Regions from separate parts of the Streptomyces ficellus genome, predicted to be linked through region 2. Evidence: riboswitches for the same ligand, from Rfam matches in the RefSeq annotation. Region 2 holds a riboswitch; the other holds the start of a gene.
What was found. A riboswitch is a leader RNA that binds a small molecule or an ion and turns the genes downstream of it on or off. The one in region 2 is predicted to bind ZMP and ZTP.
Positions count from the first base shown of each region.

Region 1: linked by a shared signal. The riboswitch ahead of EIZ62_RS00965 (bifunctional 5,10-methylenetetrahydrofolate dehydrogenase/5,10-methenyltetrahydrofolate cyclohydrolase) and the one ahead of EIZ62_RS12225 (serine hydroxymethyltransferase) in region 2 are both predicted to bind ZMP and ZTP.

Region 1 covers NZ_CP034279.1:183,419-199,183, forward strand. Annotated here, with positions in the region: gene EIZ62_RS00910 (sensor histidine kinase) at 1-1,352, opposite strand, end outside; gene EIZ62_RS00915 (MHYT domain-containing protein) at 1,415-2,191, opposite strand; gene EIZ62_RS00920 (class I SAM-dependent methyltransferase) at 2,342-2,941, shown strand; gene EIZ62_RS00925 (alpha/beta fold hydrolase) at 3,094-3,903, opposite strand; gene EIZ62_RS31825 (hypothetical protein) at 4,072-4,362, shown strand; gene EIZ62_RS00935 (hypothetical protein) at 4,520-5,533, shown strand; gene EIZ62_RS00940 (hypothetical protein) at 5,642-5,836, opposite strand; gene EIZ62_RS00945 (hypothetical protein) at 5,970-6,152, opposite strand; gene EIZ62_RS00950 (fatty acid desaturase family protein) at 6,240-7,364, opposite strand; gene EIZ62_RS00955 (DEAD/DEAH box helicase) at 7,624-10,635, shown strand; gene EIZ62_RS00960 (SWIM zinc finger family protein) at 10,632-11,918, shown strand; gene EIZ62_RS00965 (bifunctional 5,10-methylenetetrahydrofolate dehydrogenase/5,10-methenyltetrahydrofolate cyclohydrolase) at 12,280-13,137, opposite strand; ZMP/ZTP riboswitch at 13,160-13,248, opposite strand; gene EIZ62_RS00970 (GAF domain-containing protein) at 13,380-14,741, shown strand; gene exaC (acetaldehyde dehydrogenase ExaC) at 14,932-15,765, shown strand, end outside.
Region 2 covers NZ_CP034279.1:2,827,609-2,843,373, forward strand. Annotated here, with positions in the region: gene dprE1 (decaprenylphosphoryl-beta-D-ribose oxidase) at 1-494, shown strand, start outside; gene dprE2 (decaprenylphospho-beta-D-erythro-pentofuranosid-2-ulose 2-reductase) at 517-1,287, shown strand; gene EIZ62_RS12215 (2'-5' RNA ligase family protein) at 1,309-1,899, opposite strand; gene trpS (tryptophan--tRNA ligase) at 2,016-3,029, opposite strand; gene EIZ62_RS12225 (serine hydroxymethyltransferase) at 3,170-4,462, opposite strand; ZMP/ZTP riboswitch at 4,499-4,590, opposite strand; gene rocD (ornithine--oxo-acid transaminase) at 4,698-5,900, shown strand; gene pdxR (MocR-like pyridoxine biosynthesis transcription factor PdxR) at 5,947-7,383, opposite strand; gene EIZ62_RS12240 (carboxymuconolactone decarboxylase family protein) at 7,431-7,985, shown strand; gene EIZ62_RS12245 (isocitrate lyase/PEP mutase family protein) at 7,982-8,707, shown strand; gene EIZ62_RS12250 (GNAT family N-acetyltransferase) at 8,686-9,774, opposite strand; gene EIZ62_RS12255 (SpoIIE family protein phosphatase) at 9,935-12,844, shown strand; gene EIZ62_RS12260 (LIC_13387 family protein) at 12,851-13,330, opposite strand; gene EIZ62_RS12265 (DUF2867 domain-containing protein) at 13,320-13,922, opposite strand; gene EIZ62_RS12270 (TetR/AcrR family transcriptional regulator) at 14,032-14,592, shown strand; gene EIZ62_RS12275 (ABC transporter substrate-binding protein) at 14,710-15,666, opposite strand; gene EIZ62_RS12280 (ABC transporter permease subunit) at 15,668-15,765, opposite strand, start outside.

The sequences.
Region 1 (15,765 bases), 2.6 Mb from region 2:
TCGTCCCGTGCGGGCCGTTGCGGCGGGGCCTCGGCGTGGATGTCGAGTTCCTCGCCCGCGCGCAGCCGCCGCATGGCGTGCGGGAGTTTGCGGCGGGCGATCTCCAGAGCGGTGTTGCGGAGGGTGACGAGTTCGACGACCAGGGCACGTCCGATGCGCACGGAGATGACGAGGGAGGCGGCGACGGCGACGAGGCCGAGGAGGACGGCCGCCCCGGCGGGCGTCAGAGCGCCGCCCGCGAAGGGATCGGCACGGTCGGCGGCGTCACGCCGGAGGTCGGCCTCCAGCGCGGCCAGGGCGTCGCGTACGGCGGCGTGGTCGGGCTCCCAGCTCGTCGCCGGCACGGCCGTGGCGGCCGGGCGCCCCGCCGGGGTGGCGGTGATCCTGTCCTCGGCGGCGGTGATCCGCAGGTACGGGTTCTGCGCGGAGACCCGGCGCCACACCTCGTTTCCGGGGCCGGGCAGATCGGTGGTGGCGGCGCGGAGCAGGGTGCGGCGTGTGTCGACGGCGCCCGTGAACAGGCGCAGCCGCTGGGCGGGGAAGGTTCCCGTGAGGTGTGCGGAGGTCAGCAGGGCGTCCTCACGGGCGAGCATCTCGCCGGCGCGGGACATTTCGAGGAGCACGCGCGCGTGGGAACCGTCGTGCACGTCCTGGATGCCGGTCAGGGCGCCGCTCACGTCAAAACCGGCCGTGATGGTGGCGGTGTACCGGGCGTAGACGGTGTCCCAGGTCGCCTTGCGGTCGAGGGTGGCCGTGCGGAGGGCCTTGAGCCGCTGGGCGGCATCGGTGAAACGGCGTATGCGCGTGGCGGTTTCGGGCGGAAGATCGCCGCCGTCCGCGACGGTGTGGCCGTCGTCCAGGAGGAGCCGCGCGACGGCGGCGTCAGTCTGCCGGGCCTGCTGCTGGAGGTCGGCGGCGGTCCCGGCGGTGCCGTCGCCGGGTGCGGCGACCTGGCGTACGGCGGCGCGGCGTTCGGCCTGCAGTGAGGTGACGGCGGCGGCCACCGGTTCGCGTATCCGCTCGTCCACGCGGTGGAGTTCGCGCAGCCGGGCGACGTCCTGGGCGGTGGTGACGGTGGCGAAGCCCCACAGGGCGAGCAGGGACACCACGGGCACCATGAGCAGCGCGATGATCCTCGCGCGTACGGTCCTGGGCCGCAGGCGCCGCCGCTCCCGGCGCGGTTCGCCGCCCGGTTGGTGACGTGGTTCACGACGCGGTTCGCGTGCTTCGCGGCGGTCTCCGCGCGGTTCGCGGCGGGGTGTGCGTGCCGCCGGTGCCGCGGCCGGGGGGCCGGCGTGCGCCCGCCTGCCCGGCCGGGCCCCGGGGCCGTGGGGTGTACGGGGGGTTGGCATGGCGTCCTCGTTCGGGCTGGGGACTGGCTGGAGGTGGGCCGCCTCCTGGGGCGATTCACGCCCTAGGAGGCGGCCGCGGGCTCGGTGGGACGTTCGGCCGACGCGTAGGCCGCGCGCTCGTGGGCCGTCGGGGAGAGTGCGACGAAGGCGGCGGTGAGGAAGAGGTACGAACCGAGGCCGACGGCGAGGGGGAAGATGAACTGCATCGCCGTGGCACCGGGCAGTTCGCCCGCGGACGGGGTGACGTCGACCCGGACGGCGAGCATGCCGGTGTAGTGCATGCTGCTGACGGCCGCGCCCATGACGAGGGACGAAACGGTGACGGCGAGGGGTGAGGTGATGTTGAGGGCCGCCCACAGCGCGGCGGTGGCCGCCACGACGGCGATGAGGACGGACAGCGCGACGAGGACCGGTTCGTAGCGCACCGTTCCATTGAGGCGCAGGGCGGCCATACCCAGGTAGTGCATGCTGGCTACGCCCAGGCCGGTGGTGAGGCCGCCGGTCAGCAGCCCGCGGACGCGGTCGCGGGCGTAGCCGACGGCGAACACCCCGCCGCCGACGACGAGCATCGCGACGAGCAGGCTGAGGACGGTCAGCGGGACGTCGTAGCGGATGTCGGTGCCGGTCACGCCGAAGCCGAGCATCGCGACGAAGTGCATCGTCCAGATGCCGGTGCCGATGGCGGACGCGGCGGTGAGCAGCCAGTTGCGGCGGGAGGATCCGGTCGCTTCGAGCGCTCGGACGGTGCAGCGCAGGCCGAGGGCGGCGCCGATGCAGGCCATCGCGTACGACAGCACGGGGGTCAGCCAGCCGAAGGCGGCGTGGTCCAGGTGTCCCATGGCCCAGGGACGCTAGACCTGTGGGGGGCGCACGCGAGGGGCGCGTTTCGAAAGCGGACGGAGAATGACAGAGACAGGCTGCTGAACGATCGTCGCACGCTCGAACGAGTGCACCCTACGGCCGATGCCCCCGTGAGGGATCATGTCCGCATGGCCGACGACCACGCACACGTGCAGCAGTTCTTCACCGCCCGCGCGGCCGACTGGGACGCGCGCTTCCCCGATGACGGTCCCAGGTACGCGGCGGCCGCCGGCGAACTGGGCCTGCGTCCCGGCGACGCCGTGCTCGACGCCGGCTGCGGGACCGGCCGCGCCCTGCCCCACCTGAGGGACGCCGTCGGCCCCGGGGGCACGATCATCGGCGTGGACCTGACGCCCGCGATGCTGGCGGCCGCCGTACGGGCCGGACGGGACGTCGACGGGGCGCTCCTGCTCGCCGACGTGGGGCGGCTGCCGATCCGTGACGGTGTCCTGGACGCGGTCTTCGGGGCGGGGCTCGTCTCGCACCTGTCCCGCCCCGCCGAGGACCTGCGGGAGCTGGCCCGGGTCGTACGACCGGGCGGGCGGCTGGCGCTCTTCCACCCGGTCGGCCGCGCGGCGCTGGCCGCCCGCCACGGGCGCCAGCTCACCGACGACGACCTGCGCGCCGAGCCCAACCTGCGCCCGCTCCTGGCGGGGTCCGGCTGGCGCCTGGTCACGTACCTCGACGAGGACGATCGTTTCCTCGCCCTCGCCGTACGGCAGCCCTGACCGCCCGGCCGGGCCCGGCGCGGCGGGATCGACGCGCAGGCGGCGGGCCGGGGCGGGGGGCCGGACTGGCCGGGGGCCGGGGGCTTGGCGGAGGGCTGGGGGCTTGGCGGAGGGCTGGGGCCAGGGCCGGGGGTTGGGGCCGGGCGCCGGCCTCAGGGCCGGTTCGACGACCCGGTGGGGGCAGGGGCGGCGGGGGCCGTGGCGGCGGCAGTGAGGGCGACGGCCCGGACGAACGCGTCGGTGTTGTCGAACATGACGTTGTGCCCGGCGCCGGGAACGGTCACGACGCGCACGCCCGCCGCCACCAGCTCGTCCCTGCCCGGGAGTTCACCACTGTGCTCGCCCTGGAGGTAGACGCGCTCCACGCGCGCGTCCATGAGCATCCGGCGCATCGTGGGGCGCGTACCGCGGATGAGGCCGGTCGCACTGCGGTGCAGGGCGGCCGGGTCGGCGAGCCGCATGGTCGCCGCCCACGTCGGCCCGACGCGCTCCAGCACCCGCGCGTGGCCGCCGCCGTGCACGAACTCCTCCTCCGAGCAGCTCGCGATCCCGCTGCTTCCGGCGGTCGCGGGCGGATCGGGGTCCAGGTTGCCTTCCGTGACCACCAGCCGGCCCACCAGATCGGGCCGGCGGTGGGCCAGCACGATCGCCACCGAGCCACCCATGCTGTGTCCCACGACCTCGGCGCCGTGGGCGCCCGCGGAGTCCAGTACGGCGGCGAGCGCGTCCGCGTGGTCCTCCAGGGTGTACGCGAAGTCAGCCGGCCGATCGCTGATGCCGTGCCCGGGCAGGTCGACGAAGAGTGACCGGCGGCCGGCCAGCTCCGGGTGGGCGGCCACGTGGGCGTGGTAGACGGTGCTCATCGCGCCGAGGCCGTGCACGTACACCCGCGGCGGCCCCTCCCCCGCCGTCTCCGTCCAGCGGATCATGCTGCCCTGCGCGTCGAAACGTACCTGCCGCACCCTCGTCCTCCCCTTCTGCTGTGGCGGGTCCGACTCTACGTTGGAGGTGCAGAGCCGGAAGACCGGCGGTGATCTCCGCCGCGCAGCGGGAAGGTGGGCCCGGTGTTCAACAGACTCCGCACGTTCTCCAGCTCGGTCAGCACGGCCATCAGGTCGTTGCCCGGGCCGTTGTCCAAGACGTCGTCCGCGGCATCGCCGTCGGGTCCTCGCCGCGGGGACGAGGCAGCACGGCCGGGCGCCCGGCCGCACAACATCTTCGAGGCCGCCGCGGTGTACGTGGCCGCCCGCGCCGAGGACGATCAGGAACTGGTCGACGAGGCGGAGGGGTGGGTGTCGCCGGAGGCCCTCTCGTTCGGGGTGAGCGAACTGGCGTGCCGCGCCGTCATCGCCCTCGCCCGCGAGCGTGGCGAGCCCCCGCAGACGGTGGCCCGCCGTCTGCTGGGCCTGCCCGTCGCGTAAGCCCGTCGCGTGAGCCCATCGCGTGAGCTGTCGCGCGAGGTGCCCACCGACGGCGACCGGGGTGTGATGCGGCCGTCCTGGTGAGGAGCGCCGGACCCTCGACGTCCGGGTTACTCGCTGGTTAAGGTGCGCCGACGACCCTTGGAGGGAGGCGGCCATGGCCGGGACGGAACCGGTGGACGCCGGCGATGTGGACGACGACGCGCTGTACGTGCTGACCGCGGTACTGCTGACGCCCGCGCAGTTCCCGAGCCTGCTCGGTGACGACTACCCCGAGGCATGCGCGGCGCTGGGGCTGGAACCGTACGCCGAGGGCTACGGGCTGGTCCTCGGCCAGGACGGCACGGGTGCCCGGTGGACGGTCGTCATCGACGACGTGTCCCTGGTCGCCGTGGCCGTCGCCTCTTGGGACTGCGGCATGGAGTACGACCTGTCCCCCGACGAGCGGAGCATGGTCGTCGCCCTGCCCGGCTGGCCCATCGCCCTGGCGGTGGCGGCGCCGCATGTGCCCGCACCGCACGATCCCCCGACTCCGCCCGGTGAGCGCCCACCGCTGAGGCCGCCGGACCCGGACGAGTGGGGTCCCGCGCAGCGCCGGATGGGCGCCGACGCGGTGGCCCTCCAGTGGACGGCGTGGCGTGAGCAGCTCGGCGACGACGCCTTGGGGAAGCCTGCGGACCCCGACACCGGGGTTGCCGCCGCGAACGGCACTGCTCCCGGGGCGGGGGTTGTTGCCTCAGCGAACGGCACTGCGGACGTCGGCACGAAGGCCGCTCGCGCCGAATCCGCGTCGCCGGGAGCGCTGCCCGGTGAGGAGGCGGTCCACCCGTTGTCCGCCGCCGGTGTGACGACCGAGGTGCGGCAGGCCGACGGCCGGGAAGATGCTGAGCCGGTCGATGACAGCCACGGCCGGCTGCGCAGGATCCTGGCAGAACTGCGCGGGTACCTGGAGGAGCCGCCGCCCGCGGGGCGGGTCCGCTCGGGGTTCGCTCCCGGCGGGGCGCGAACGCTCCGCGCGGACGGTCCCGGCTGGTCGGTCGTCGCCAGGACCGACGACGTCGCCTTCGTCCTCCTGGATGAGATGCCCCGTGAGGTGCTGCCGATCGGGCGCGGTCCGAACCTGCCGACTCTGCTCGCCGCCCTCGACTCCATGGCGGCCCGCCCGGCCTGAGGGCGCCCCGGGCTCCCCGGACTGACCACACGCGGCATGCTGGACGCCCGGCTGACGGACGCCCGGCTGACGGACGCCCGGGCTGACACTGACGCGCCCTGCGGTTCGTCAGCCGCTGGGCTCCCCGGTGACGCCGTCGTCCGGCGCGTCCTCCGCCCGTGTCTGGTCCTGCTCCTCGCCGTCCGTGGCCTCGGACAGGTCAGGGTCCCAGTGGTCGGGCCCGTCGCCCGCCTGCTTGTCGGGCATGTCCCTCGGCACCCCCGGGCCGCTTTCGCCCGCGCCTTCGAGCCGCTTGTCGTCCATGGTTCTCCCTCCGCCGTTTCCGGCCGGGCGGGTACCCCGGAATGCGCTGCTCAGACCCGACCGGGTGCAAGGCGTGGCGACCGGGCCCCACCGCCCTCGCGTCCCGTCCGTGCTGACGTCGGGCGCTGCGGTGTCAGCGGCCGAGTTCCTTGCGGCTGACGCGGCGCAGCCGGCGCCGCTGGCCCGGGTCCAGTGCCAGGTAGGCGACGGCGGGAACGCCGACGATGACCAGCAGGGACATCCAGAAACCGATGAGCGGCCACAGGAGAAGGCCCACGGCCACTCCCCCGATAACGATCTTCGTCCTTGTCGACATGTCCGTCGCCTCCTCCACGGCCGCGACGCCCGCCGCTGCCTGTCCTGTGAACGCGTACGCGATCGCGCCGGTTCCGCCTTCGCGCCCCTACGCCGCCGAAGGCGTACGAAGAGGGTCACCGACCCTGTGCAGGTGACCCAGCGCCTGGCGGTAGGAGTCGACCAGTCCCGTCTCGGTGTAGGGGATACCCAGCGCGCGGCAGTGCGCACGCACCAAGGGCTGCGCGAGCCGCAGGTGGGGGCGCGGCATGCTGGGGAAGAGGTGGTGCTCGACCTGGTAGTTCAGACCGCCCAGGAGCCAGTCGGTGAGGGCCGCGCCGCGGATGTTGCGGGAGGTGAGCACCTGACGGCGCAGGTGGCCCCAGGCCTCACCGTCCGGGTCGGGGACCTCCATGCCCTTGTGATTGGGCGCGAAGGCCATGCCCAGGTGCAGACCGAGCAGCATCTGGTGGACCAGTGCGAAGACGACGGCCTGCCCCACCGGCATGGCGGCGAGCAGGAGCGCTGCGTATCCGGCGACGTGGGCGAACAGCAGACCGCCCTCGATGAGTCGCTCGCGCGGGGTCTGGCGCGGACCGTCCTTGGAGAACAGTGCCTGGAAGCCGTACAGCTTGAGGGCGAGGCCTTCCAGCGTGGTGAGCGGGAAGAACAGCCAGGCCTGGTGGCGGGCCAGCCAGCCGCGGAAGCCGGTGCGCCCCACCGCCTGGTGCTGGTTGAACACGAGGACGTCCGGGGCGACGTCCGGGTCCTTCTCCTCGTGGTTCGGGTTCGCGTGATGCCGGTTGTGCTTGTCGTTCCACCACTCCTGGCTCATGCCGAGCAGCAGATTGGCGTGCACCAGCTGGATCAGGCGGTTCCTGCCTCTGTGGGCGCTGATCTGCGAGTGTCCGGCGTCGTGACCGAAGAAGGCCGCCCGCGCGGAGAACACCGCCAGCGGCACGGCGAGCAGCAGGGACCACCACGAGTGCCCGAACATCACCAGGCCGACGGCGACCGCCGTCAGGGCCAGCAGGTTCGCGGCGATACCGAAGGCGTACCAACCGGTTCGCCGGGCCAGCAGCCCCTGGTCCTTGACCGAACGGAGGAGGGGGGCGAACTCACTGCGTGAGCCGCGCTTCCCTTCTGCCGGGGCGGGGCCGCGGGCAGGAGTATGTGCGGAGACGGGGGAAGGTGCGGGTGCGGGGATCGTCAGGGCAGAGGTGGCCTGTGGCATGACTGCTCCGGGTTTGGTGAGGTCTCGTGCGCAGACGTGCGCCGACCTGTTGAACGTACGGATGAGCAGTAGCCCAGAGCCATGGCACCACCACCCCGATGTGGGGTGGGGCTTTCCAGGGTACGGGGGTGGTGCTGCCCTCAGCCTGGTGCGTAAGTGGGCTATGTCACTGCCGGGAAGCCCGTGTTGTCGGGGACCGATCGAGTACCCTCGGCGCTTCGACTCCCCGCTAGTCAAATTTGAGGAATGCGCCAGCGCTGTGCAGAAGCTTCCGCAAGCAACGCCCCATGTGACTCCCGATGTGACCCGACTCGCCCGCTGTTCCACCGTCTTTCTGCCCGCCGACCCGCCCCGCACCGGACGCGTGGCCTTCTGGCTCCCCGGCGATGCCGAACCGGCGCTCTCCGGTGCGGACGAGGAGCTGTCCGTCATCGCGCCGGACGCGAGGCCGACGACCGTACGCGCCCTGACGCTCCCCGTCGGGGACGCCCTGCCCCTGCTCACCCGGGCAGGACGTTCGGCGGGCGCCACCCCGTCCGCCGCGTTCTGGGGCGCCGCCGCTCTCCTCGCCCTGCAACTCGCCGCCCGTGGCCTGTTGTTGCCCGGCCTCAGCGGCACGGACCGCGACGCGTGGCGGGTCGGACCGCTGAGCGCCGAGGACCTGGACCGGGTGCGTACGCTCGCCGCGTCGATGCCGCCGAGCGCCCACGCGGTGGCCGTGGGCCGGGCGGCCGACGGCATGCCCCTGCTGGCCGAGCCGGAGCTGCTGTTGCGGTCCTTCCTGGACGCGGTGGCCGACGCGCTGCCCCGCACGCCCGCGGCGCCGCTCGCGGTGGGCGGCCGGGCCTACGCCGTGCCCGAGTCCCAGCACGTTCCGGAGCAGCGGGCCTGGGCGGCGGACGTCGCGGCGGGGTACGACGCGGGTGTAAGACTCTCGCTGCGCGTCGAGGTGCCGGGGCTGGACACCGACGGGGGCGCGGCTTTCCGCGCCGTGCTCCAGATGCACAGCGTCAGTGATCCCGCGCTCGTGGCGGACGCCTCCGACGTGTGGTCGGGCTCGGCCGGTGACGGGTTCGGGCCGCGTGCCCGGATGGACGCGCTTCTCGCCCTGCGCCGTGCTGCGCGCGCGTGGCCGCCCCTCGCCCCGTTGCTGTCCGCCTCCGTACCGGACGTCATCGACCTGGCCGACGAGGAGGTCACCGAACTGCTGGGCGGGGCGGCACGCACGCTGGCGGCCAGCGGCGTACAGGTGCACTGGCCACGGCAGTTGGCCCGGTCGCTGACCGCGCGCGCCGTCATCGGTCCCTCGTCCGCCGGTGACCTTGACGGGAGCCCAGGCTGGGACGGGGACAGGGACGGGGAGCGAGGGGACCGGCAGGGGGACAAGGGCGGGTCGGGCCTTCCGTCGTTCCTGTCGGCCGACGCGCTGCTCGCCTTCAACTGGCGTTTCGCGGTGGGCGATCAGGAGCTGACCCGTGTCGAGCTGGACCGGCTCGCCGAGGCCGGGCGGCCCCTGGTCCGGCTGCGCGACCAGTGGGTGCTGGTCGACCCCGAGGAAGCCCGGCGCGCCCGGGAGCGGCAGGACCGCAAGGTCACTCCGATCGACGCGCTCAGCGCCGTGCTCACCGGCACCACGGAGGTGGACGGCCGTCCGGTCGACGTCCAGCCGTCCGGTTGGCTCCGGGCGCTCCGCGACCGGCTCGCCGATCCGGAGGGCGGCCAGGCGGGTACGGGCCCCACTGCGATCGGCCAGCCGGCTGCCCTCGACGCGACCCTGCGCGACTACCAGCTGCGCGGCCTCAACTGGCTGCACCGGATGACCTCGCTCGGTCTCGGGGCGTGCCTCGCCGACGACATGGGCCTCGGCAAGACGATCACACTCATCTCGCTGCACCTGCACCGGCAGACCGACCCGTCCGCGGCGGGCCCCACGCTGGTCGTCTGTCCCACGTCCCTGATGGGCAACTGGCAGCGGGAGGTGGAGAAGTTCGCCCCGGGGACGCCCGTGCGCCGCTTCCACGGGTCCGGGCGCGACCTGGAGGGCCTGGTCGACGGCGAGTTCGTCCTGACGACGTACGGCACCATGCGCCTGGACGCGGCCCGCCTCGCGCGCGTGGACTGGGGCTTGGTGGTCGCCGACGAGGCGCAGCACGTCAAGAACCCGTACTCGGCGACCGCGCGGCAGCTGCGCACGATCGGCGCCAGGGCGCGGGTGGCGCTGACCGGTACTCCGGTGGAGAACAACCTCTCCGAACTCTGGGCGATCCTGGACTGGACGACACCTGGGCTGCTCGGCCGGCTGGGGACCTTCCGCGGCCGGTACGCGCGGGCCGTCGAGCAAGGCGCCGATCCGGCCGCCGCCCGGCGGCTCGCGGCCCTGGTACGGCCGTTCCTGCTGCGCCGGCGCAAGTCCGACCCCGGCATCGCCCCCGAACTGCCGCCCAAGACGGAGACCGACCGCTCGGTGTCGCTGACCGCCGAACAGGCGGGCCTGTACGAGGCGGTCGTGCGCGAGACCCTCGCGGCCATCTCGGTGGCGGACGGCATGGAACGCCGGGGCCTCGTCGTCAAGCTGCTGACGGCGCTCAAGCAGATCTGCAACCACCCGGCGCAGTACCTCAAGGAGGAGGAGCCGAGGATCGCGGACCGTTCCGGCAAGCTGGAGCTGCTGGACGAACTGCTCGACACGATCCTCGCCGAGGGGGCGAGCGTGCTGGTGTTCACCCAGTACGTCCAGATGGCACGGTTGCTGGAACGGCACCTGCACGCGCGCGGGGTGCGTACGCAATTCCTGCACGGCGGCACACCGGTGGCCGAGAGGGAGACGATGGTGAACCGTTTCCAGGCCGGTGACGTGCCCGTCTTCCTGCTGTCGCTGAAGGCCGCCGGCACCGGACTCAACCTGACCCGCGCGGAGCACGTCGTGCACTACGACCGCTGGTGGAACCCGGCCGTCGAGGCGCAGGCGACGGACCGCGCGTACCGCATCGGGCAGACGCAGCCCGTGCAGGTGCACCGCCTGATCGCGGAGGGGACGATCGAGGACCGGATCGCGGGCATGCTGGCGCGCAAGAAGGAGCTGGCCGACTCCGTGCTCGGCTCCGGCGGGGACGGCGCCCTCACCGAACTGACGGAACTGACCGACGCGGAACTGGCGGAGCTCGTCGAGCTGCGCGGAGGTCAGGAGACGCACACGCAGGAGACGCACACGCGGGAGGCACGCGAGGCGTCGCAAAGAGTGCGAGAAGTGCGAGGGGGCACGACGCGATGAGTGGGGACAAGGACATGGAGCGTACGTTCGCGGCGCTGCCGCCCGCGCCGGGGCGGGGTTTCGCCGAGACCTGGTGGGGCCGGGCGTGGCTGAAGGCGCTGGAGGACACGGCGCTGGACCTCCAGCAGTTGAAGAAGGGCCGCAGGCAGGCCAGGGACGGCGCGGTGGGCGCGGTGTCGGTGCGTCCCGGCCGGATCACGGCCGTCGTCAAGGACCGGGACGGTACGGCGCAGCGCAGCGATGTGCTGTTGCAGGAGCTGACCGAGGAGGAGTGGGACAGGTTCCTGGACATGGCCGTGGACCGGGCGGGTCATATCGCCGCCCTCTTGGACCGTGACATGCCGCCGCACCTGGTGGAGGACGCCGCGGCCGCGGGCGTCGAGCTGCTGCCGGGCATCGGTGACCTGGAGCCCGAGTGCGCGTGTGACGCGTGGGACCACTGTCCGCACACGGCCGCGCTCTGCTACCAGGTGGCGCGGCTGCTGGACCAAGATCCCTTCGTCCTGTTCCTGATGCGGGGCCGTGGGGAACGGCGACTGCTGGACGAGTTGCAGGTACGCAGCGCGGGACGGGCGGTCCCCTCGGACCGGGCCGACGATGAGGCGGATGGCGGCGGCCCCCAGGGGGTGCGGGCGGACGAGGCGTTCGCCGCGCGGGACATCCTCCCGCCGCTCCCGGCGCCGCCCCCGCTGCCGGACGCGCCCGGGGTGCCGCCCTCCCTGGACACCGAGACCCGCCCGGCCGAGGGCGTGGACCCCGCCGCACTGGAGGTCCTCGCGGCCGACGCGGCGGCCCGGGCGTACCGGATGCTGGCGGACGCGCTCGCCCCCGGCCACGGCGACCGGCCGGTCGAGGCACCCCTGACGGCCGGTCAGGACGCGGTACGGCTGGCCGCCTCAGCGCCGTGGCCGTCGGCCGCGCAGGACCGGCTCGCCGCCGGTACCGGCCGCCGGCGAGCCGATCTGGACGTGGCCACGCGCGCGTGGCGCCTGGGCGGGGCGGAGGCCCTGGCCGTACTGGAGGAGGACGGTGCCCCCGATCCGGAGCTGCTGGCGCGGGCCGAGGCGCGGCTCGCCGCCGCCTGGGAGGACGGCGAACGTCCGCCACTACGGGCGGACCGGCCGGGCCGCTGGACGCTGACGGGGAAGGACGTGCAGATCCGGCTGGACCGCGAGGGCCGCTGGTGGCCGTACCGCAAGACCTCCGGCCGCTGGGTCCCCGCCGGCCCGCCCGACCACGACCCGGCCGCCGCCCTCGCCGCAGCACCGGCGGACGACGCCTGACGGCAGCGGGCGCCCGGGTCGGGGGTCGCCCCTGGGGCCCGGGCTGGCTGGCCAGTGCCCAGGGAGGGCGGGCGCCCCGTGAGGGACGGGCCCCCGGTCGGCCGGTACCCAGGGAGGGTCGGCCGGTACCCAGGGAGGGGCGGGTCCCCGGGGGCGGGTCCCGGGAGGACGGTATCCGGGGCACCGACGCCCGGAGCCCCGGGGCCCGGGGACGTGATGTCCGCGGCTTCCGTACCCAACACCGGCCCAGTCCGGTCCGGGCGCCCTGCTCTCCTCCTCTCCCCCGGCCTGTCGCGTCAGGACGCGCCGGTGTTGAGACGGAACCGTCCGCCGGGTGGAAGGGTGCGCGGCAAGTGGCGGATTACGCGAGCTGTCGCTCCGCCGCGTCCACCGTCTGGGAGAGCAGCACCGCGATCGTCATGGGACCGACGCCGCCGGGCACCGGGGTTATCAGGCTGGCGCGGGTGGCGGCGGTGTCGAAGTCGACGTCGCCGACGTTGCCGGGGTTGTAGCCCGCGTCGATGACGACGGCACCGGGCTTGATGTCCTCGCCCTTGATGAAGCGGGGCCGACCGACGGCGGCGACCAGGATGTCGGCCTCCCGCACCGCCGCGGAGAGGTCGGCGGTGTACGAGTGGCAGTACGTGACGGTCGCGTTCCGCGCCAGCAGCATCAGCCCGGCGGGCTTGCCGAGGATGGCGCTGCGCCCGACGACGACGGCTCGCTTGCCGGCCGGATCGACGTCGTACGCGTCGAGCAGCCGCATGATCCCGCCGGGCGTGCAGGACACGAACCCGGGCAGCCCGAAGCCCATCGTCGCGAAGGAGCTGAAGGTGACACCGTCGACGTCCTTCTCGGGGGCGATCGCCTCGAACGCGGCCCGCTCGTCGATGCCCGGGCCGACCGGGTGCTGGAGCAGGATGCCGTGGACGTCGGGGTCGCCGGACAGGTCGGCGAGGACGGCGACCAGTTCGGCGGTGGTCGTCGTGGCGGGCAGTTCCAGGTGACGGGAGCGGATACCGGCCTTCTCGCATCGTGCCCGCTTCATCTTCACGTACGTCACGGAGGCCGGGTCCTCGCCGACAAGGACGGTGGCGAGGCACGGCTGCGTGCCGGTGCGGCGGGTGAGGTCGGCGGCGCGTGCCGCGGTCTCGTCGACGAGGCGGCGGGCGAGTCCGCTGCCGTCCATAAGGCGGGCGGTGGCAGGGGTGCGGGACATGGCGTCTCCTGAGCGGTCGTCAGTGGATCGCCCAGGCGCGCGGCAGTGGCGTCGATTCGCCGAGCCGCTCCCCGGTGGTACTCCACCCAAGCGCCAGTCACGGCCCGCCACCCACTGTACGGGAGGTTGCGGCCGGTGCCCATGGCCGGTTCGCACGGGCGGTCCCGTCGGCACGCTTGTGGGGGCCGGGCGGTGCGGCGACGATGGCACCGGCGCGGACGACCTCGGTTGGGGAGGGTGGCGTGAACGACCCCTGGGTGGCCCTGGAGCGGGGGGCGGATCCTGTGGAACGGGCGAGGGCGTTGCGTCGGGCTCACGACGCGTTCACGGCGGGAGGCCCTCCCGCCCCCGGCCCGGGGCGGGAGCCGGTGGGGCCGTCGGCGGTGCGGTCGTCGGCGGTGCGGTCGGTCGTCGCCGAGTCGTGGCGGCGTTCGGCACGCGCGCGGGTGTGCCCGGACGGGGCTGCCGGCGTGGAGCTGGACGAGGAGGAGCTGGCGGCGTACCGGGAGGCGCATCCGCTGGCGGTCGTGATGCCGGTGGTCCGTGAGCTGATGGGCGCCTACGCGACCGACGGGGAGCACTTGGTCGCCGTGTGCGACGCGTACGGGAGGCTGTTGTGGGTGGAAGGGCACCCGGGGACGTTGCGTCGCGCGGACCGGATGAACTTCGTGGCGGGCGCACGCTGGGCGGAGTCGGTGGCCGGGACGAACGCGCCCGGGACGGCGATCGCCGTCGACCGGCCGGTCCAGGTCTTCGCCGCCGAGCACTTCCGGCGGCCGGTGCAGGGCTGGACGTGCGCGGCGGCGCCGGTGCACGATCCGCGCTCGGGGCGGTTGCTGGGGGCGGTGGACATCACGGGCGGCGACCGGCTGGCGCACCCGCACAGCCTGGCGTTCGTGCAGGCGGTGGCGCGGGCCGCGGAGTCGCAGCTGGCGCTGACGGCCGCCGCGCGGGCACCTGCCGCCGCCGATCCTCCGCTGCGGCTGTCGGCACTGGGCAGGGACGAGGCGGTGCTGGTGACGGACGGGCGGCGGGCACTGCTGAGCCGGCGGCACAGCGAGATCCTGGTGGTGCTCGCGCACCGTCCGCGGGGCCTGAGTGGTGAGGAGCTGCTGGCGGCCCTGTACGAGGACGAATCGATCACTCCGGTGACGCTGCGCGCCGAACTGTCCCGTCTGCGTTCCGTCCTGGCCCCGGGTGTGCTCCTGTCGCGGCCGTACCGGCTGGCGGCGCCGCTCGACGCGGACTTCGAGGTCGTGGGACGCAGGCTCGCCTCCGGGGCGGTCGCCGCGGCGCTGGGCGGGTACGCGGGGCCGCTGCTGCCGGGCTCCCGCGCGCCGGAGGTTGCGCGGCTGCGGCGGCGGCTGGCCGACGAGCTGCGCGCCGCGCTCATCGCGCGCGGTGACCCGGCGTTGCTCACCGACTGGGTGCACAGCCCGTGGGGCGAGGACGACCTGGAGGCGTGGCGGGCGCTGGCGGCGACGGTGCCGGCGGGCCGTCTCGCCCCCGTACGCGCGCGTCTGCGGGCGCTGGACGCCGAGCTGTCTGCCCTCACGACACCCGCATCCGCACCCGCAACGGGGTTGCAACGTCCGCGTCCCTAGCCTCACTCCGGACACCGCGCGGCGGCGGTTCCGGGCGCCGGACGGCGACCGGCACGCGACGGAGACCGGTACGGCCGGGGACAACCCGTGTCCGACGGCGGTCCGTGTCCGACGGCTGCCCCGTTCCGACGGCTGCCCCGTTCCGACGGCCGTCCGCGCCCGGTGAGTCGACCCGCGAGAGAGGCCCCAGATGACCCGATACGCAGCGCCCGGCACCGAGGGCGCCATCGTTTCGTACGAGTCCCGCTACGACCACTGGATCGGCGGCGCGTACGTACCGCCCGTACGCGGCCAGTACTTTGAGAACCCGAGTCCGGTCAACGGCCGCCCCTTCACCGAGGTCGCCCGCGGCACGGCCGAGGACGTCGAACGCGCCCTGGACGCGGCCCACGCGGCGGCTCCCGCCTGGGGGCGGACCGCCCCGGCCGAGCGGGCGGGCGTCCTGCTGCGGATCGCCGACCGGATGGAGGCGAACCTGGAGCGGCTGGCCGTCGCTGAGAGCTGGGACAACGGGAAGCCGGTCCGCGAGACGCTCGCCGCCGACCTGCCGCTCGCGGTCGACCACTTCCGGTACTTCGCGGGCGCGCTGCGGGCCCAGGAGGGGTCGCTGAGCGAGCTCGACGAGGACACCGTCGCGTACCACTTCCACGAGCCGCTCGGGGTGGTGGCGCAGATCATTCCGTGGAACTTCCCGCTCCTGATGGCGGTGTGGAAGCTGGCGCCGGCGCTCGCGGCGGGCAACGCGGTCGTCCTGAAGCCGGCCGAGCAGACACCGGCGTCCGTCCACGTCCTGATGGGCCTGGTCGGCGACCTCTTTCCGCCGGGCGTGGTGAACATCGTCAACGGCTTCGGCGCGGAGGCCGGCCGGCCGCTCGCGGCCAGCCCGCGCGTCGCCAAGGTCGCGTTCACCGGTGAGACGGCCACGGGGCGGCTGATCATGCAGTACGCCTCCGAGAACATCACACCGGTCACCCTGGAACTGGGCGGGAAGTCGCCGAACATCTTCTTCGACGACGTGTGGGCG
Region 2 (15,765 bases):
AGGCGCCCCGGCACCGCACCGGCGAACTCCAGCGGCTGTCCGCCTTCTTCCACCCGCTGGACGGCGTCCCGCACTGGAACCGGGTCTACGGGCGCGGCGGCTTCGTCCAGTACCAGTTCGTCGTCGGACACGGCCGGGAGGACACCCTGCGCCGCATCGTGCGCCGCATCGCCCGCCGGGGCTGCCCGTCCTTCCTCGCCGTCCTCAAACGCTTCGGCGAGGGCGACCCGGGCTGGCTGTCCTTCCCGATGCCCGGCTGGACCCTGGCCCTGGACATCCCGGCCGGGCTCAGCGGCCTCGGCACGTTCCTCGACGAGCTCGACGAGGAGGTCGCGGACGCCGGCGGACGCGTCTACCTCGCCAAGGACTCCCGGCTGCGCCCCGACGCACTGCGCGCCATGTACCCCCGGCTGCCCGACTTCCTCGCCCTGCGCGCCGAGCTGGACCCGCGCTCGGTGTTCACCTCGGACCTCGCCCGCCGCCTGTCTCTGTGAAATCGTGAAGGAGTACGCCGTCATGAAGGACGCCTTCGGCGCCCCCCAGTCCCTGCTCGTCCTCGGCGGCACGTCCGAGATCGCGCTCGCCACCGCCCGGCGCCTGATCGCCCGCCGCACCCGCACGGTCTGGCTGGCCGGCCGCCCCTCCCCCGAGCTGGACGCGGCCGCCGTCTCGCTGCGCGAGCTGCGCACCGGGCAGGACGAGGTGACCGTCCACACCGTGCCGTTCGACGCCCTGGACCCGGCCGCCCACGAGGAGACGCTGGGGAAGGTGTTCGCCGAGGGCGACGTCGACATGGTGCTGCTGGCCTTCGGCGTCCTCGGCGACCAGGGTCGCGACGAGGCGGCGCCGCTCGACGCCGTCCGGGTCGCCCAGACCAACTACACCGGCGCCGTCTCCGCCGGCCTGACCTGCGCCAACGCGCTGCGGGCGCAGGGGCACGGCGCGCTGGTCGTGCTGTCGTCGGTGGCCGCCGAGCGGACCCGGCGGGCGAACTTCATCTACGGCTCCAGCAAGGCGGGCCTCGACGCCTTCGCCCAGGGCCTGGGCGACGCCCTGCACGGCTCCGGCGTCCACGTCATGATCGTCAGGCCCGGGTTCGTACGGACGCGGATGACGGCCCGGCTGGCGGAGGCGCCCATGGCCACGACACCGGAGGCGGTGGCGCACGCCATCGAGCAGGGGCTGTGGCGCCGGTCGGAGACCGTGTGGGTGCCGGGCAGGCTCCGCCTGGTGATGGCGGCCGTACGGCACCTGCCCCGCCCGCTCTTCCGCCGCCTGCCCCTCTAGGGCGTGTCGCCGGCGGGCCGGTCAGCCGCGGCTGGTGGCCGGTTCGTCCACCGGGGAGCCCTGGGCGGGGACGGACGGGGCCGGGCGGCCGGCGCCGAACTCGTACTCGGACAGCTTCCGCCACACGCCGTCCGCACCCTGCTCGTACAGGGCGAAGGAGCCGACGGTCCAGGACGCCTCGAAGTCGGCCAGCTCCTCGTACGCCACGTCCATCGCCTCCTCGGCGATGCCGTGCGCCACCGTCACGTGCGGGTGGTACGGGAACAGCAGCTCCCGCTCCAGCGGGCCCGAGGCGTCCCGGACCCGCTTCTGGAGCCACGAGCAGGCCGCCGCGCCCTCCACGACCTGCACGAAGACGACCGGCGACAGCGGACGGAACGTGCCCGTGCCGGACAGCCGCATCGGGAACGCCCGGCAGGCCGCCGCGACCTCGGCGAGGTGGGCCCGGACCGCGGGCAGCCGTGCCTCCTCCACCGAGGTCGGCGGGAGCAGCGTGACGTGCGTGGGGATGCCGTGCGCGGCGGGGTCGCCGAAGCCCGCGCGCCGCTCCTGGAGCAGGCTGCCGTATGGCTCCGGGACCGCGATCGAAACGCCGAGCGTTACGGTCCCCACGTCGTTCTCCTCAGTGTCGGTGCGGTCGTCGGTGGTGTGCTGCCGGCCGGCGGTCGTCTCCGCCGTCAGCCGCCAGTGTGGCGGGTGGACCCGCCGCGTGACCAGAGCTGCCCGCTTCAGTGCTTCGCGGGCAGGAAGCCCACCTTCTCGTACGCCTGCGCCAGCGTCTCCGCGGCGACCGAGCGGGCCTTCTCCGCGCCCTTGGCCAGGATCGAGTCCAGCGTCTCCGGGTCGTCCAGGTATTCCTGGGTACGGGTCTTGAACGGGGTCACGAAGTCGACCATGATCTCGGCGAGATCGGTCTTCAGCGCCCCGTACAGCTTGCCCTCGTAGCCGCGCTCCAGCTCGGGGACGGGGGTGCCGGTGAGGGTGGACATGATCGTCAGCAGGTTGCTGACGCCCGGCTTGTCCACCGGGTCGAAGCGGATCACGGTGTCGGTGTCGGTCACCGCGCTCTTCACCTTCTTCGCGGTCGCCTTCGGCTCGTCCAGGAGGTTGACCAAGCCCTTCGGGGTGGAGGCGGACTTGCTCATCTTGACCGACGGGTCCTGAAGGTCGTAGATCTTCGCCGTCTCCTTCAGGATGTACGGAGCCGGGACCCTGAACGTCTCACCGAAGCGGGCGTTGAACCGCTCGGCGAGGTCGCGCGTCAGCTCGATGTGCTGGCGCTGGTCCTCACCGACCGGGACCTCGTGGGCCTGGTACAGCAGGATGTCGGCGACCTGGAGGACCGGGTACGTGAACAGGCCGACCGAGGCGCGGTCGGCGCCCTGCTTGGCGGACTTGTCCTTGAACTGCGTCATGCGGGACGCCTCGCCGAAGCCGGTGAGGCAGTTCATGACCCAGGCGAGCTGGGCGTGCTCCGGGACGTGACTCTGGACGAAGAGCGTGCAGCGCTCGGGGTCGAGCCCTGCCGCGAGCAGCTGGGCGGCGGCGAGCCGGGTGTTGGCGCGCAGCTCCCCCGGCTCCTGCGGAATGGTGATCGCGTGCAGGTCGACGACCATGTAGAAGGCGTCGTGGCTCTCCTGGAGAGCGACCCACTGGCGGACCGCGCCGAGGTAGTTGCCGAGGTGGAAGGAGCCGGCGGTGGGCTGGATCCCGGAGAGCACGCGAGGACGATCAGAGGCCATGTCCCTCATTCTCTCAGTTGCCGCCGACAGGTCGGGAACTCAAGGGGCTGAGACGAGCGACACAGCCGTCCGGGCCCCCGGTTCCGGCCGTCCCGGGAGGGGGCGGCCGGTCCGGGGCCGGGCGGGGAGGCCGAGCGGGGTCAGACGGGGAGGCCGGGGGCCGGGTAGGCGGCCATGAGGTCGGCGACCTCGGCGCGGATCATGGCGAGGGCCGCCTCGTCACCGGTGCGGGCCGCCGTGACACCCCGGTCGATCCACTCGGCGACGGCCCCCATGTGCTCCGTACCGAGCCCCCGCGAGGTGAGGGAGGGCGTGCCGATGCGGATGCCGGAGGGGTCGAACGGCTTGCGCGGGTCGTAGGGGACGGTGTTGTAGTTGACCACGATCCCCGCCCGGTCCAGCGCCTTGGCCGCGATCTTGCCGGGGACGTCCCTGCGGGTGAGGTCCATGAGGATCAGGTGGTTGTCCGTACCGCCGGAGACCAGGTCGAAGCCCCGGGCCAGCAGCTCGTCGGCGAGCGCCTTCGCGTTGGCGACGACGCCGTGCGCGTAGTCGCGGAAGGAGGCGCCGGACGCCTCGTGCAGGGCGACGGCGATGGCGGCGGTGGTCTGGTTGTGCGGGCCGCCCTGGAGCCCCGGGAAGACCGCCTTGTCGATGGCCTTCGCGTGCTCCTCCCGGCACATGAGCATCGCGCCGCGCGGCCCGCGCAGGGTCTTGTGGGTGGTCGTGGAGACGACGTCGACGTGCGGCACCGGCGACGGGTGGGCGCCGCCCGCGATCAGGCCGGCGATGTGCGCCACGTCGGCGACCAGCACGGCGCCCGCCTCGCGGGCGATCTCCGCGAAGGCGGCGAAGTCGATGGTCCGGGGCAGGGCGGTGCCCCCGCAGAAGATGACCTTGGGACGCTCCTTGAGGGCGAGGTCGCGCACCTCGTCGAAGTCGATCAGCCCGGTGTCCTGGCGGACGCCGTACTGGACGCCCCGGAACCAGGAGCCCGTCGCGGAGACGCCCCAGCCGTGCGTGAGGTGACCGCCCATCGGGAGGGCCATGCCCATCACGGTGTCGCCGGGCTGCGCGAAGGCCAGGTAGACGGCGAGGTTCGCCGGGGAGCCGGAGTAGGGCTGGACGTTGGCGTGGTCCACGCCGAAGAGGGCCTTCGCCCGGGCGACGGCGAGCCGCTCGACCTGGTCGACGTTCTGCTGGCCCTCGTAGTAGCGCCGGCCCGCGTAGCCCTCGCTGTACTTGTTCTGCAGGACGGTCCCGGAGGCCTCCAGGACCGCCTGCGAGACGTAGTTCTCGCTGGGGATCAGGCGCAGGGTGTCCGCCTGGAGCCGCTCCTCCGCGCCGACGAGCGCGGCGAGTTCCGGATCGGCGGCGGCGAGCGCCGGGTGGCGGGCGGGGGCGTGGTGGGCGGAGACGGCGAGGCTGGTCATGGCGTCCTCCAGGGGGCCGGCAGCACGGACGAGGTCCTCGGATGCCCAGGCGGGCGGCACCCTCGTGTGGTCTGCCGCGCACGGCTCCCCCGGGGTCGCTTCCCCGTACGCCAGTCGCCGCGCGTACCGCCAGCCTAACCGCCACGCGCGACTCGATGTTTCCTCGTCCGTATGGCGAGCGACGATAGAAAGGGGCGCCACCACCGCCCCACGCCGCAGGACGAACGGAGAACCCGTGTCGAGAACACAAGAGGCGATCGCTTCCGCGGAGGCGCACAGCGCGCACAACTACCACCCGTTGCCCGTCGTCGTCTCGTCGGCGGAGGGTGCCTGGATGACCGATGTCGAGGGGCGCCGGTACCTCGACATGCTCGCCGGCTACTCGGCGCTCAACTTCGGCCACGGCAACCGGCGGCTGCTCGACGCCGCGAAGGCGCAGCTGGAGCGGGTGACGCTGACGTCGCGGGCGTTCCACCACGACCGGTTCGCCGACTTCTGCGAGCAACTGGCCGAGTTCTGCGGCATGGAGATGGTGCTGCCGATGAACACCGGGGCGGAGGCGGTGGAGACCGCCGTGAAGACCGCCCGCAAGTGGGGGTACCGCGTCAAGGGCGTGCCGGACGGCGCCGCGAGGATCATCGTGGCGTCGGACAACTTCCACGGCCGTACGACGACGATCGTCAGCTTCTCCACCGACCCCGAGGCGCGGGCGGACTACGGCCCGTACACGCCCGGGTTCGACATCGTGCCGTACGGCGACCTGGCGGCGATGGAGGCGGCCATGACGGAGGACACCGTCGCCGTGCTGCTGGAGCCGATCCAGGGCGAGGCGGGGGTGCTGGTGCCGCCCGCCGGGTACCTGCCGGCGGTGCGGGAGCTGACCCGGCGGCGGAACGTGCTGTTCGTCGCGGACGAGATCCAGTCGGGTCTGGGCCGCACGGGCCGGACGTTCGCGTGCGAACACGAGGACGTCGTCCCGGACATGTACGTGCTGGGCAAGGCGCTGGGCGGCGGTGTCGTACCGGTGTCGGCGGTCGTGTCGAGCGCGGAGGTGCTCGGCGTCCACCGGCCGGGCGAGCACGGCTCGACGTTCGGCGGCAACCCGCTGGCGTGCGCGGTGGCGCTGGAGGTGCTGGCGATGCTGCGCACCGGCGAGTACCAGCAGCGCGCCGCCGAGCTGGGCGACCACCTCCACCAGGAGCTGGGCCTGATGGTCGGCGGCGGCGCCGTGGAGGCGGTGCGGGGCCGCGGCCTGTGGGCGGGCGTGGACATCGTGCCGGGCCTCGGCACGGGCCGGGAGATCTCGGAACGGCTGATGGACCGCCGGGTCCTGGTCAAGGACACCCACGGCTCCACGATCCGGATCGCCCCGCCGCTGACCATCAGCAAGGAGGACCTCGACTGGGGCCTGGAGCAGCTGCGGCAGGTGCTGCGCTGACCCGGCGCCGGCGTACCGGGACGCGGGGGCGCCGGGACTCCCGCGGTCACGGCAGGGCCCGGCAGAGGGCCTCCAGGGCGCCGGACCAGGCGCTGTCCGTCGGGGTGGCGTAGCCGACCACGAGGGCGTCGCGGCCGGGCGGGACGTCCGGGTGGCGGAAGCGGTCCAGGCCGTTGACGGCCAGGCCGTGCCAGGCGGCGGCCTGGACGACGGTCCGCTCGGTGCCGGGCGGGAGTTCCAGCACCGCGTGGAGCCCTGCCGCGATGCCCGAGACGCGGATGCCGGGCGCCCGTTCGGCGAGCGCGGCCACCAGCTGGTCGCGCCGCCGGCGGTACCGCAGCCGCATGCCCCGCACGTGCCGGTCGTACGCGCCGGAGCGGATGAACTCCGCCAGCGTCAGCTGGTCCAGCGCGCTGGACGTCCAGTCGCTGCCGCCCTTGGCCGCCAGCACGTCGTCGACCAGGCCCTCGGGGAGCACCATCCACCCGAGCCGCAGCCCCGGCGTCAGGGACTTGCTCGCCGTACCGAGGTAGACGACGCGCTCGGGGTCCAGGCCCTGGAGGGCGCCGACGGGCTGGCGGTCGTAGCGGAACTCGCCGTCGTAGTCGTCCTCCAGGATCAGCGCGCCCGTGCCGCGCGCCCAGTCGACGGCGGCGGCCCGCCGGTCGGGCGGCAGCGCGCCGCCGAGCGGGAACTGGTGCGCGGGGGTGATCAGCACCGCGCCCTGGCGGCGCAGCTCACCGGTGCGGGTGCCGTGTTCGTCGTACGGCAGGGCGGGCGTGGCGAGTCCGGCCTCGGCGAGCAGGTTCCAGTGGATGTCGAGCCCGTACGACTCGACGGCGACCTCCCGCACCCGGCGCCGGTGCAGCACCCGGGCCATCAGCCGCAGCCCGTGGACGAAGCCGGAGCAGACGACGATGCGGTCGGGGTCGGCGTGCACGCCCCGCGCGCGGGCCAGGTAGTCGGCGAGGGCGGTGCGCAGCTCGACGCGGCCGTGCGGTCCGCCGTAGCCGAGCGCCTCGTGCGGGGCGGACGTCAGCGCGCGGCGGGCCGCCTTCAGCCACTCGCCGCGCGGGAAGGACGCCAGGTCCGGCGCGCCCGGGTACAGGGTGTGCGGGGCGGGGCGGCGCACGGGCGGCCGGCGGGCCGGGGCCGGGGCGGCCGGGGCTCCCCGGTGCCCCGTACCGCGCTGCCCGGCCGCCGGGCCGGGGCGGAGGGCCGCACGCCGGGCCACGCGGGTGCCCGAGCCCTGCCGCGCGGTGAGCCAGCCCTCGGCGACCAGCTCCGCGTACGCGTCGGCGACCGTGTTGCGGGCGACGCCCAGGTCGGCGGCGAGCGACCGGGAGGACGGCAACCGCGTCCCCGGGGCCAGCCGCCCGCTCCTGACGGCCTCCCGCAGCGCCTCCATCAGGCCGGAGCGCAGTCCGGTGCCCCGTAGCTCCAGGTGCAGGTCGGCGCCGAAAGTGGCCCAGGAATCCGTCATGGAAATGGACCATACCCGTGTGCCACACCCCTCGTAGGGTCGTAGCCATGACGACAGAGACGCAGACGAAGCCGCAGACCCACACCCACACCCACACCGGAACGGCCACGGACGGGTACGCGCCCGAGCACACCCCCCGCCTCTCCTGGGCCGAGCAGGCGCCCGAGGTCTACAAGGCGATGGTCCGGCTGGACGCCGCCGCCCGCCAGGGCGTCGACCCGGTCCTGCTGGAGCTGGTCAAGATCCGCGCCTCGCAGCTCAACCACTGCGCCTACTGCCTGGACATGCACACCAAGGACGCGCTGGCGGCGGGCGAGTCGGTCGAGCGCATCATCCAGCTCAGCGCCTGGGAGGAGTCGCGGCACTTCTACACCGAGAAGGAGCTGGCCGCGATCGAACTGACCGAGGCGGTCACGGTCCTGACGGACGGTTTCGTCGAGGACGAGGTGTTCGAGCGGGCCGCGAAGCAGTTCGACGAGAAGGAACTGGCCCAGCTCATCGCGGCGATCAACGTCATCAACGCCTGGAACCGCTTCGCGGTGACCACCCGCATGGTCCCCGGCCACTACACGCCCGGCCAGTACCACGGCACGGCCAAGTGACGGGCGCCGCGGGCGTCTTCCGTGCCCTGCATCACGGCCGGGCCCCGGAGGACCCCTTGGTCCTGCCCGGCCCGTGGGACGCGGCCAGCGCCCGCGCCTTCGAGGAGGCCGGGTTCCCCGCTCTGGCCACGCCGTCCGCGGGGGTGGCGGCGTCGCTCGGGTACGAGGACGGGGCGACGCCCGCCGACGAGATGCTCGCGGCCGTCGCCCGGATCGCCCGGGCGGTGTCCGTCCCGGTGTCGGCGGACGTGGAGGGCGGTTACGGGCTCGCGCCCAAGGAGCTCGTCGCCCGCGTTCTGGACGCCGGCGCGGTCGGGGTGAACCTGGAGGACTCCCGGGCGGGAACGCTCCTGGACCCGCGGGCGCACGCCGACCGGCTGGCGGAGGTACGGGCGGAGGCGGGCGGCGAGCTGTTCGTCAACGCCCGCGTGGACACCTTCCTGCGCGGCGGCACCGACCCGGAGGACGCGGTCACCCGGGCGAGGCTGTACGTCGCGGCGGGTGCCGACTGCGTCTACCCGATCCGCGTGCCGCCCGAGCACCTTCCGCTGCTCCGCGCGCGGATCGACGGGCCCATCAACGTGGCCCCCCTCCCGGGCGGTCCGCCGGTCGGGGAACTGGGCCGCCTGGGCGCCACCCGCGTCACGTTCGGGCCCGGGCTGCTGCACCGCGCGATGGTGGCGGTGCGGGAGATCGCCGATCAGGTGCGGCGCAGCTCGTAGACCACCCGGCCCTCGGCCTCGGCGGCCCTGGTGAACCCGGCGCGGGACACGACCCCGTGCGAGGGCGTGTTGCTGCTGTCGACGACGGCGCGCAGCACGGCCGCCTCCGGCCGGGCGAACGCCCAGCCGGTGAGGGCGCGCAGGGCCTCGGTCATGTAGCCGTGGCCGCGGGCGCCCTCCACCAGGTCGTAACCGACCTCGGCCCGGCCGTCGGCGTCCGGGGCGGCGTGGAAGCCGATGGCGCCCACCGCGCGGCGGTCGGCGGCGCGGACGACGACGTACGTGCCCCAGCCGGGCCGGTACGTCCCCGCCTCGCGGGCGTCGGCCACCAGCCCGCCGGCGATGCGGGTGCCCTCCGGCGGGCCGCCGGCCGCCCAGGCGAAGCCGCCGGAGCCGCCGTCGCGCAGGTCGGCCCCGACGAGCGGGGACACCTCGCACAGCAGGAGGCGCTCGCTGCGGACCGGTGCGGCGTACCAGCGCCAGACGGCCGGTCGCGGCAGGTCGCCCAGGCCGGCGCGGCCGGTGGCCCACAGCAGGGTCCGCCACGGGTCGGTGGCGGTGGCGGTTTCGGTGGCGTCGAGGTCGCGCGGGGCGTGCGGGAAGAGGCGGTCCAGGACGCGGGCGGCGAGGTGGCCGGGCGCCCGCCAGCCGGGTTCGCCGAGGGCGCCGAGGATGTCGTACGTGTGCAGCAGCGCCTCGACGACGCCCATCGCGGCGAAGCCGTCGGCCCCGGCCATTCCGTAGGGGTGCCAGGCGGTCACGTCCTGCGGCGTGGTGCGGACGGCGGCGGACAGCAGACCGCCGGTGGCCTCGATGACGCGGACCAGCCCGGCGGGCGGCGTCCCCGGGTCGGCGCCGATCTCGAACGGGACGTAGGAGTCGGTGGAGCGGCCGGTCAGCTGGGTGGCGTAGCCGGTGAAGTCCCCGGCGATGTGCACGGCCGTGTCGTAACAGCTCCAGTCCAGTCCGGCCGCCGGTCCGGACCAGTCCCGGTCCGCCACGCCCCGCAGGGCGGCGGCGGTGACCGCGACCGCCTCGTCGATGTCCTGTGCCCCCATGATCGTCATACCGGTGACCCTAGGGCCCGGCCGCCCGTGCGGGCGAGCGGTTTCCGGCCCGCCGTCCGTGCGCGGCGACCGGCCACGGGAGCACGCGCGCGAGGACACCCGGGAGCGACCCGAGAGAACCGGGGGCGAAATGCCCGATTAGCCCGATTATCCTGACGGTGTGGACGATCACGGTGAGCAGAGGCCGCCCGACGGCGGAGTACGCCCGGAGATCCTCGCCTCCTGGCGGCGCTCGGAGTCGCTCGGGATCGGCACCGAGGGCGCTGCCCTCCCGGTCGAGGACGACCTCGACCCCGACTCCAGGCTCGTCAGGGCCGCCGCACCGGTGCTGGACCGGCTGTGCGAACGGTTCGCGGGCCTGCCCGTCACCGTGGCCCTGGCCGACGCCCGGGCGAACCTCGTCGACCGGCGGGGCGACCCGGCCGGGCTGGAGCTCATGGACGCCGCCTCCCTGGTGCCGGGCGCCAACGTCGACGAGCGGTACATGGGCACCAGCAGCGTCAGCATGGTGCTGAGCACCAGGGCACCCTTCGTGGTCGTCGGCGAAGAGCACTTCCTGCACAACCTCAAGGAGCTGACCTGCATGGCCGCCCCGGTGCGCGACCCCGTGGGCGGGACCGTGCTGGGCGCGGTCAACCTCTCCGTACCCAAGGAGCTGGCCGAGCCGGGGATGGCGCTGGCCCTCCAGGACGCCACCGACCGCATCGCCGAGCGTCTGCTGGACCTGAGCGCGGCCAGGGAGCGCAACCTGATGAGCTCCTTCCTGCGGGCCAGGGAGCGCGGCGGGCACGCCCGGCTCCACCTCGGCTCGGGCGAGCTGGCCCCCCTCGGCGCGGCCCCGCCCCGGCTGGCCGGCGCGGAGCGCCTGGCGCTGCTGGAGAGCGCCATCGACCTGATCGCCGCACCGTCGGGGGACGACGGCGGCCGGGCGTTCGCGGAGGTACCGCTGGCGGGCGGGCGCGTGGCGACGCTGCGCCGCCGGGAGCTGCGCCACGGCGACGCGGAGGGCGCCGCCGTCGAGGTCAGCTTCGCCGACACCGGGACCACGGGCGGCGGTGACGGTGGCGGCGGCCGCACGGTGGGGGCGGCCGCCGCGACGGCTCCCGACGGCCGCGCCGTGCCGCTGCTGCACCGGGCGGCGGTCGGCGGACCGGCCGAGCCGGACACGCCCACCGGGGCCGGTGAGCCCGGTGAGGCTGCCGGGGCGGATGCGGCCAGTGGCACCGATGCGCCCGGTGACCCGACCGACGCGTGGCTGCTGCTGGTGGGCGAGCCGGGGGTCGGGCGCCTGGCGGCGGAGGCGCGCGGACGGCTGTCGCTGCTGAACGAGGCGGGCGTGCGCGTCGGCACCACCCTCGACATGCGGCGCACCGCCCAGGAGCTGGCCGAGATCGCCGTGCCGCGCTTCGCCGACCTGGTCGTGGTCGACCTGGTGGAGGGCGCCCTGGCGGGCGAGGAGCCCCCGGCCTCGCCGCTCGGGCCCGGTGCGGTGCTGCGCAGGGTGGCGGCCTGGCCGGACGAAGACGCGCGGGACGCGGGAGGCGCGAGGGGTGCGCGGGGCGCGGGAGCCGAGGGGGCCGCCTTCGTGGACGGGACGGTCACCCACCCGCCGGGCACACCCCAGGCCCGGTGCCTGGCCACCGGGCGGCCGGTCACCGACTCGGTGGTCACGGACGCCCTGACGGGGCCCGAGGCGGCCGCCGGTCACCCCGTGGACCTGCTCGGCGAGGGCGTGCACTCGTACCTGGGCGCCCCGCTGTGCTCCCGGGGCGCCGTGCTCGGCCTCGCCGGGTTCTACCGCCGGGGGCGGAACCGGCCGTACGAGCACGACGACCTGACCCTGGCGGGCGAGCTGGCCGCCCGTACCGCGATCAGCCTGGACAACGCGCGCCACTACAGCCGCGAGCACCAGGCCTCCCTCACCCTCCAGCGCAGTCTGCTGCCGCGCGACACGCCCCGGCTCACCGCCGCCGACCTCGCCTTCCGCTACCTCCCGGCGGACGCCACGGCGGGCGTGGGCGGGGACTGGTTCGACGCGATCCCGCTGTCCGGGATGCGGGTGGCCCTGGTGGTCGGCGACGTGGCCGGGCACGGGCTCCAGGCGGCGGCCACCATGGGCCGGCTGCGTACGGCGGTGCGGACCCTCGCCGCCATGGACCTGCCGCCGGAGGAGGTCCTGACCCACCTGGACGACCTCGTCAGCCGCACGTCCGACGACCCGGCCACCGGGGCGACCTGCCTGTACGCGGTGTACGACCCGGTGTCCTGCCGCTGCACGGCCGCCCGGGCCGGTCACCCGCCGCCCGCGCTGCTGACCCCGGGCGGCCGGGCGCGGCTGCTCGACCTGCCGGCCGGGCCACCGCTCGGCGTCGGCGACCTCGGGCCGTACGAGTCGGTCGGCGTGGACCTGCCGGAGGGCAGCCTGCTGGCCCTGTGGACGGACGGGCTGCTCAAGGAGATACGCGGCTACGGCGGCACCGACACCGAGGCCCGCACCGCGCTGTTCCTGGCCTCGCTCACCGGTCCGGAACCGTCGCTGGAGCGGATCTGCGACCGGGTCACCGGCGCCCTGCTGCCCGACGGCCCGCACGACGACGTGGCGCTCCTGCTGGCCCGGGTGCGGGCCCTGCCGGAGGACCGGGTGGCGTCCTGGGAGCTGCCCTCCGACCCGGCGGTGGTCGCCCGCGCCCGCGAGCTGACGCACCACCAGCTCGCCCGATGGGGGCTGGCGGAACTGGACTTCAGCACCGGGCTCGTGGTGAGCGAACTGGTCACCAACGCCGTCCGGTACGGCGGCCGGGGCCCCATCGGCCTCCGCCTGCTGCGGGACGGCTCGCTGTTCTGCGAGGTGTCCGACCGCAGCAACACCTCCCCGCGCATCCGCCGCGCGGCCACCACCGAGGAGGGCGGGCGCGGCCTGTTCCTGGTGGCCCGCTTCACCAGGAGCTGGGGCGCCCGCTTCACCCCCGGGGGCAAGGTCGTCTGGGCTGAACAGGTCCCGCACGGGGGCCCACCGGCCGCCGAACCGGACGAGCAGACGCTGCTGTCCATGTACGACGACCTGGCGTGAGCCCGACTACGCCGGATCCCGCCGGGCTCCGGCGAGCGCGAGGCCGAACGCGGCGCAGGCGACGGTGAACAGGACGGCGGGCGGGGCCGGCAGCAGGGTCAGCGACACGCCCAGCACCACCAGGGAGGCGGCCAGCGCCAGACCGCTCAGCGCCCGGGACCGCGTGACCAGGCCGGGCGCGGAGCGCGCCACGAGCAGGCACACCACCCCGGCGAAGACCAGCGCGGTGGCCATCACGTAGGACATGCCCCGGTCGATGTCGTACAGGCTGCGCCGGACGCCGCCGAACGCGATGCCGTACGCCCGCATGGCCCCGGTGGCGCGGGCCGCCGCCGGGTCCTCGGGGCGCAGCGCCAGGAGGCCCTCCAGCGCGAGGTGTCCGGCACCGGTGACGACCCACGCCCAGGCCCCGGCACGGAAGGCGGCGGGGGCGCGGCGGGCGAGGGCGCGGCGGGCCGGGGCGCCGCCGCCCGGGTCAGCGCGCACCGGCGCCCGCCCGCCACTCGCGCCCGATCATCCGGAGCAGGGCCGGGTAGACGCCCAGGTACCGGAAGGGCTTGATGGCCGCCATGTAGGCGGCGCCGAGCAGCCCGTTGGGCTTGACCAGGACGGCCATGCGGCCGTGGTGGCCGCCGCCGCCGGCGTCCGGCACCCAGCCGATGTGCATCACGGTGTGGACGGTGCGGTTGGCCATCTCGGCGGCCCACTCGTCGTGGGTCTGGTAGAGCGAGGTGAAGGGGGCCGCCCGCAGGTCGGGGCCGCGCGGGCCGTCGCGCAGGTCGGCCGGCAACCGGGCGCGCAGGCTGGGCACCCGGCCGCCGACACCGTCACCGGGCCGGTCCCAGCCGAGCAGGGCGCCCAGCTTCCAGCGGATCGCGAACAGGGCGCGCGGCACGGGGGCGGAGATGGGCGAGCGGCCGTCGCCGCCCTCGCCGTCGGCCATCTGGCGCACCAGGCGGGCGAGGTCGTCGGGGCCGCCGGGGGTGGGCAGCTCCCACACGTCCTCGACGTGGAAGCCGGTGGCGATCTCGTGGATCCTCCACGGGCGGGACGTGTGGGCGCTTCTGGGCAGCCTCATCTACGGACCCCTATCTATACGATGGCGTACAGATCAAGGCTAGACCCGTTCGTACGGCTCCGTATACGGCTCCGTATAGACAACGGGCCGACGTGAGGGGAGACACACCATGGCGCTGGCCCGGACGCCGCGCGGCACGTGGATCGAGGCAGGCCTGCGGGCGCTCGCGGCCGGCGGCCCGGACGCCGTGCGGATCGAGCCGCTGGCGCAGGCGCTCGGCGTCAGCAAGGGCGGTTTCTACGGGTACTTCGCCAACCGGGACGCGCTCCTCACCGAGATGCTGGACACCTGGGAGCGCGAGGTCACCGAGGCGGTGATCGAGCACGTCGACGGTGGTGGCGGCGACGGGCGGAGCAAGCTGGAGCGGCTGTTCACCCTCGTCGCCGCCTCCGACGAGGAGGCGGTCCGGGGCACCGCCGTCGACCTCGCGATCCGCGAGTGGGCGCGCCGCGACGCGGCGGTGGCGGAGCGGCTGCGCCGGGTGGACAACCGGCGGATGGACTACCTGCGGGCGCTGTTCGCGTCGTTCTGCCCGGACCCGGCCGACGTCGAGGTCCGCTGCATGCTCACCTTCTCGGTCCGGATCGGCGCCCATGTGGTCGCCGCCGACCACGGCGCCCACAGCCGCGCCGACGTCATGGCGCTCACCCGCCAATGGCTCCTGCGCTGACCCCCGGTACGCCGCCGCACCGCACGCCGCGCGCCCCCGGCGGCCGGAGGACCGGTCGCCGGGGGCGCGGGAGTTCACCGGGTCAGGGGGGTCACCCGGCACCCGGTCGGCCGGTGGTCAGGGCAGCCACTTCCGCCACGTCGGCTCGTTGGCCTCGACCCACTTCTCGGCCGCCGCCTCCGGCGACAGCTTCTCCTCGGCGATCATCAGCGCCACCTCGTTCTGCTCCTCCACCGTCCAGCGGAAGTTCTTCAGGAAGGCGGCGGCCTTCCCGCCCTTCTCGGCGAAGTCGGCGTTGAGGAACTTCTGGAGCGGGGTGTGCGGGTAGGCGCAGGCGACCTTCTCCGGGTCGGCGTCGCAGCCCTCCTTGTACGCGGGCAGCTTCACCTCCGTCATCGGCACCTTCTCGAACAGCCACTGCGGCTTGTACCAGTACGTCAGGAACGGCTTCTTCTCCTTGGCGAACTGCTTGATCTGGGTGATCTGGGCCGCCTCGGAGCCCGCGAAGACGACCTTGTAGTCCAGGTCGAGGTTCTTCACCAGCGCCTTGTCGTTCGTCACGTACGACGGGGAGCCGTCCAGCAGCTGCCCCTTGCCGCCGCTCTCCGCGGTGCGGAGCTGGTCGGCGTACTTGTTCAGGTTCTTCCAGTCGGTGACGTCCGGGTGCGCGTCGGCGAAGTACTTCGGTACGAACCAGCCGATGTGGCCGGTCACGCCCAGGTCGCCGCCGCGCGCGATGGTCTTCTTGTCCTCGACGTACCGCTGTTCCTGCTCCGGGTGGCCCCAGTCCTCCAGGAGGGCGTCCACCCGGCCCTGGCTGAGGGCGTCCCACGCGGGGACCTCGTCGACCTGGACGGTGTCGACCCGGTAGCCCAGCTCGTGTTCGAGCAGGTACTTCGCCACGGCGACGTTCGCCTGCGCGCCCACCCACGACTGGACGGACAGGGTGACCGTCTTCGCGCCCTCGGCGGCGGCGTACGGGGAGGCCTGCTGGGTCATGTCGGCCGCGCCGCACGCGGAGAGGGACAGCAGGGTCGAAGCGGCGATCAGCGGAGCCATGATGCGCCTGCGCATGTCACGCCTCCTTTCCGGTCGGCTGGGTGACCCGGTCGAGCATCAGGCCCAGGCAGACGATCGCGGCGCCCGCGACCAGGCCGGTCGCCAGGTCGCCCT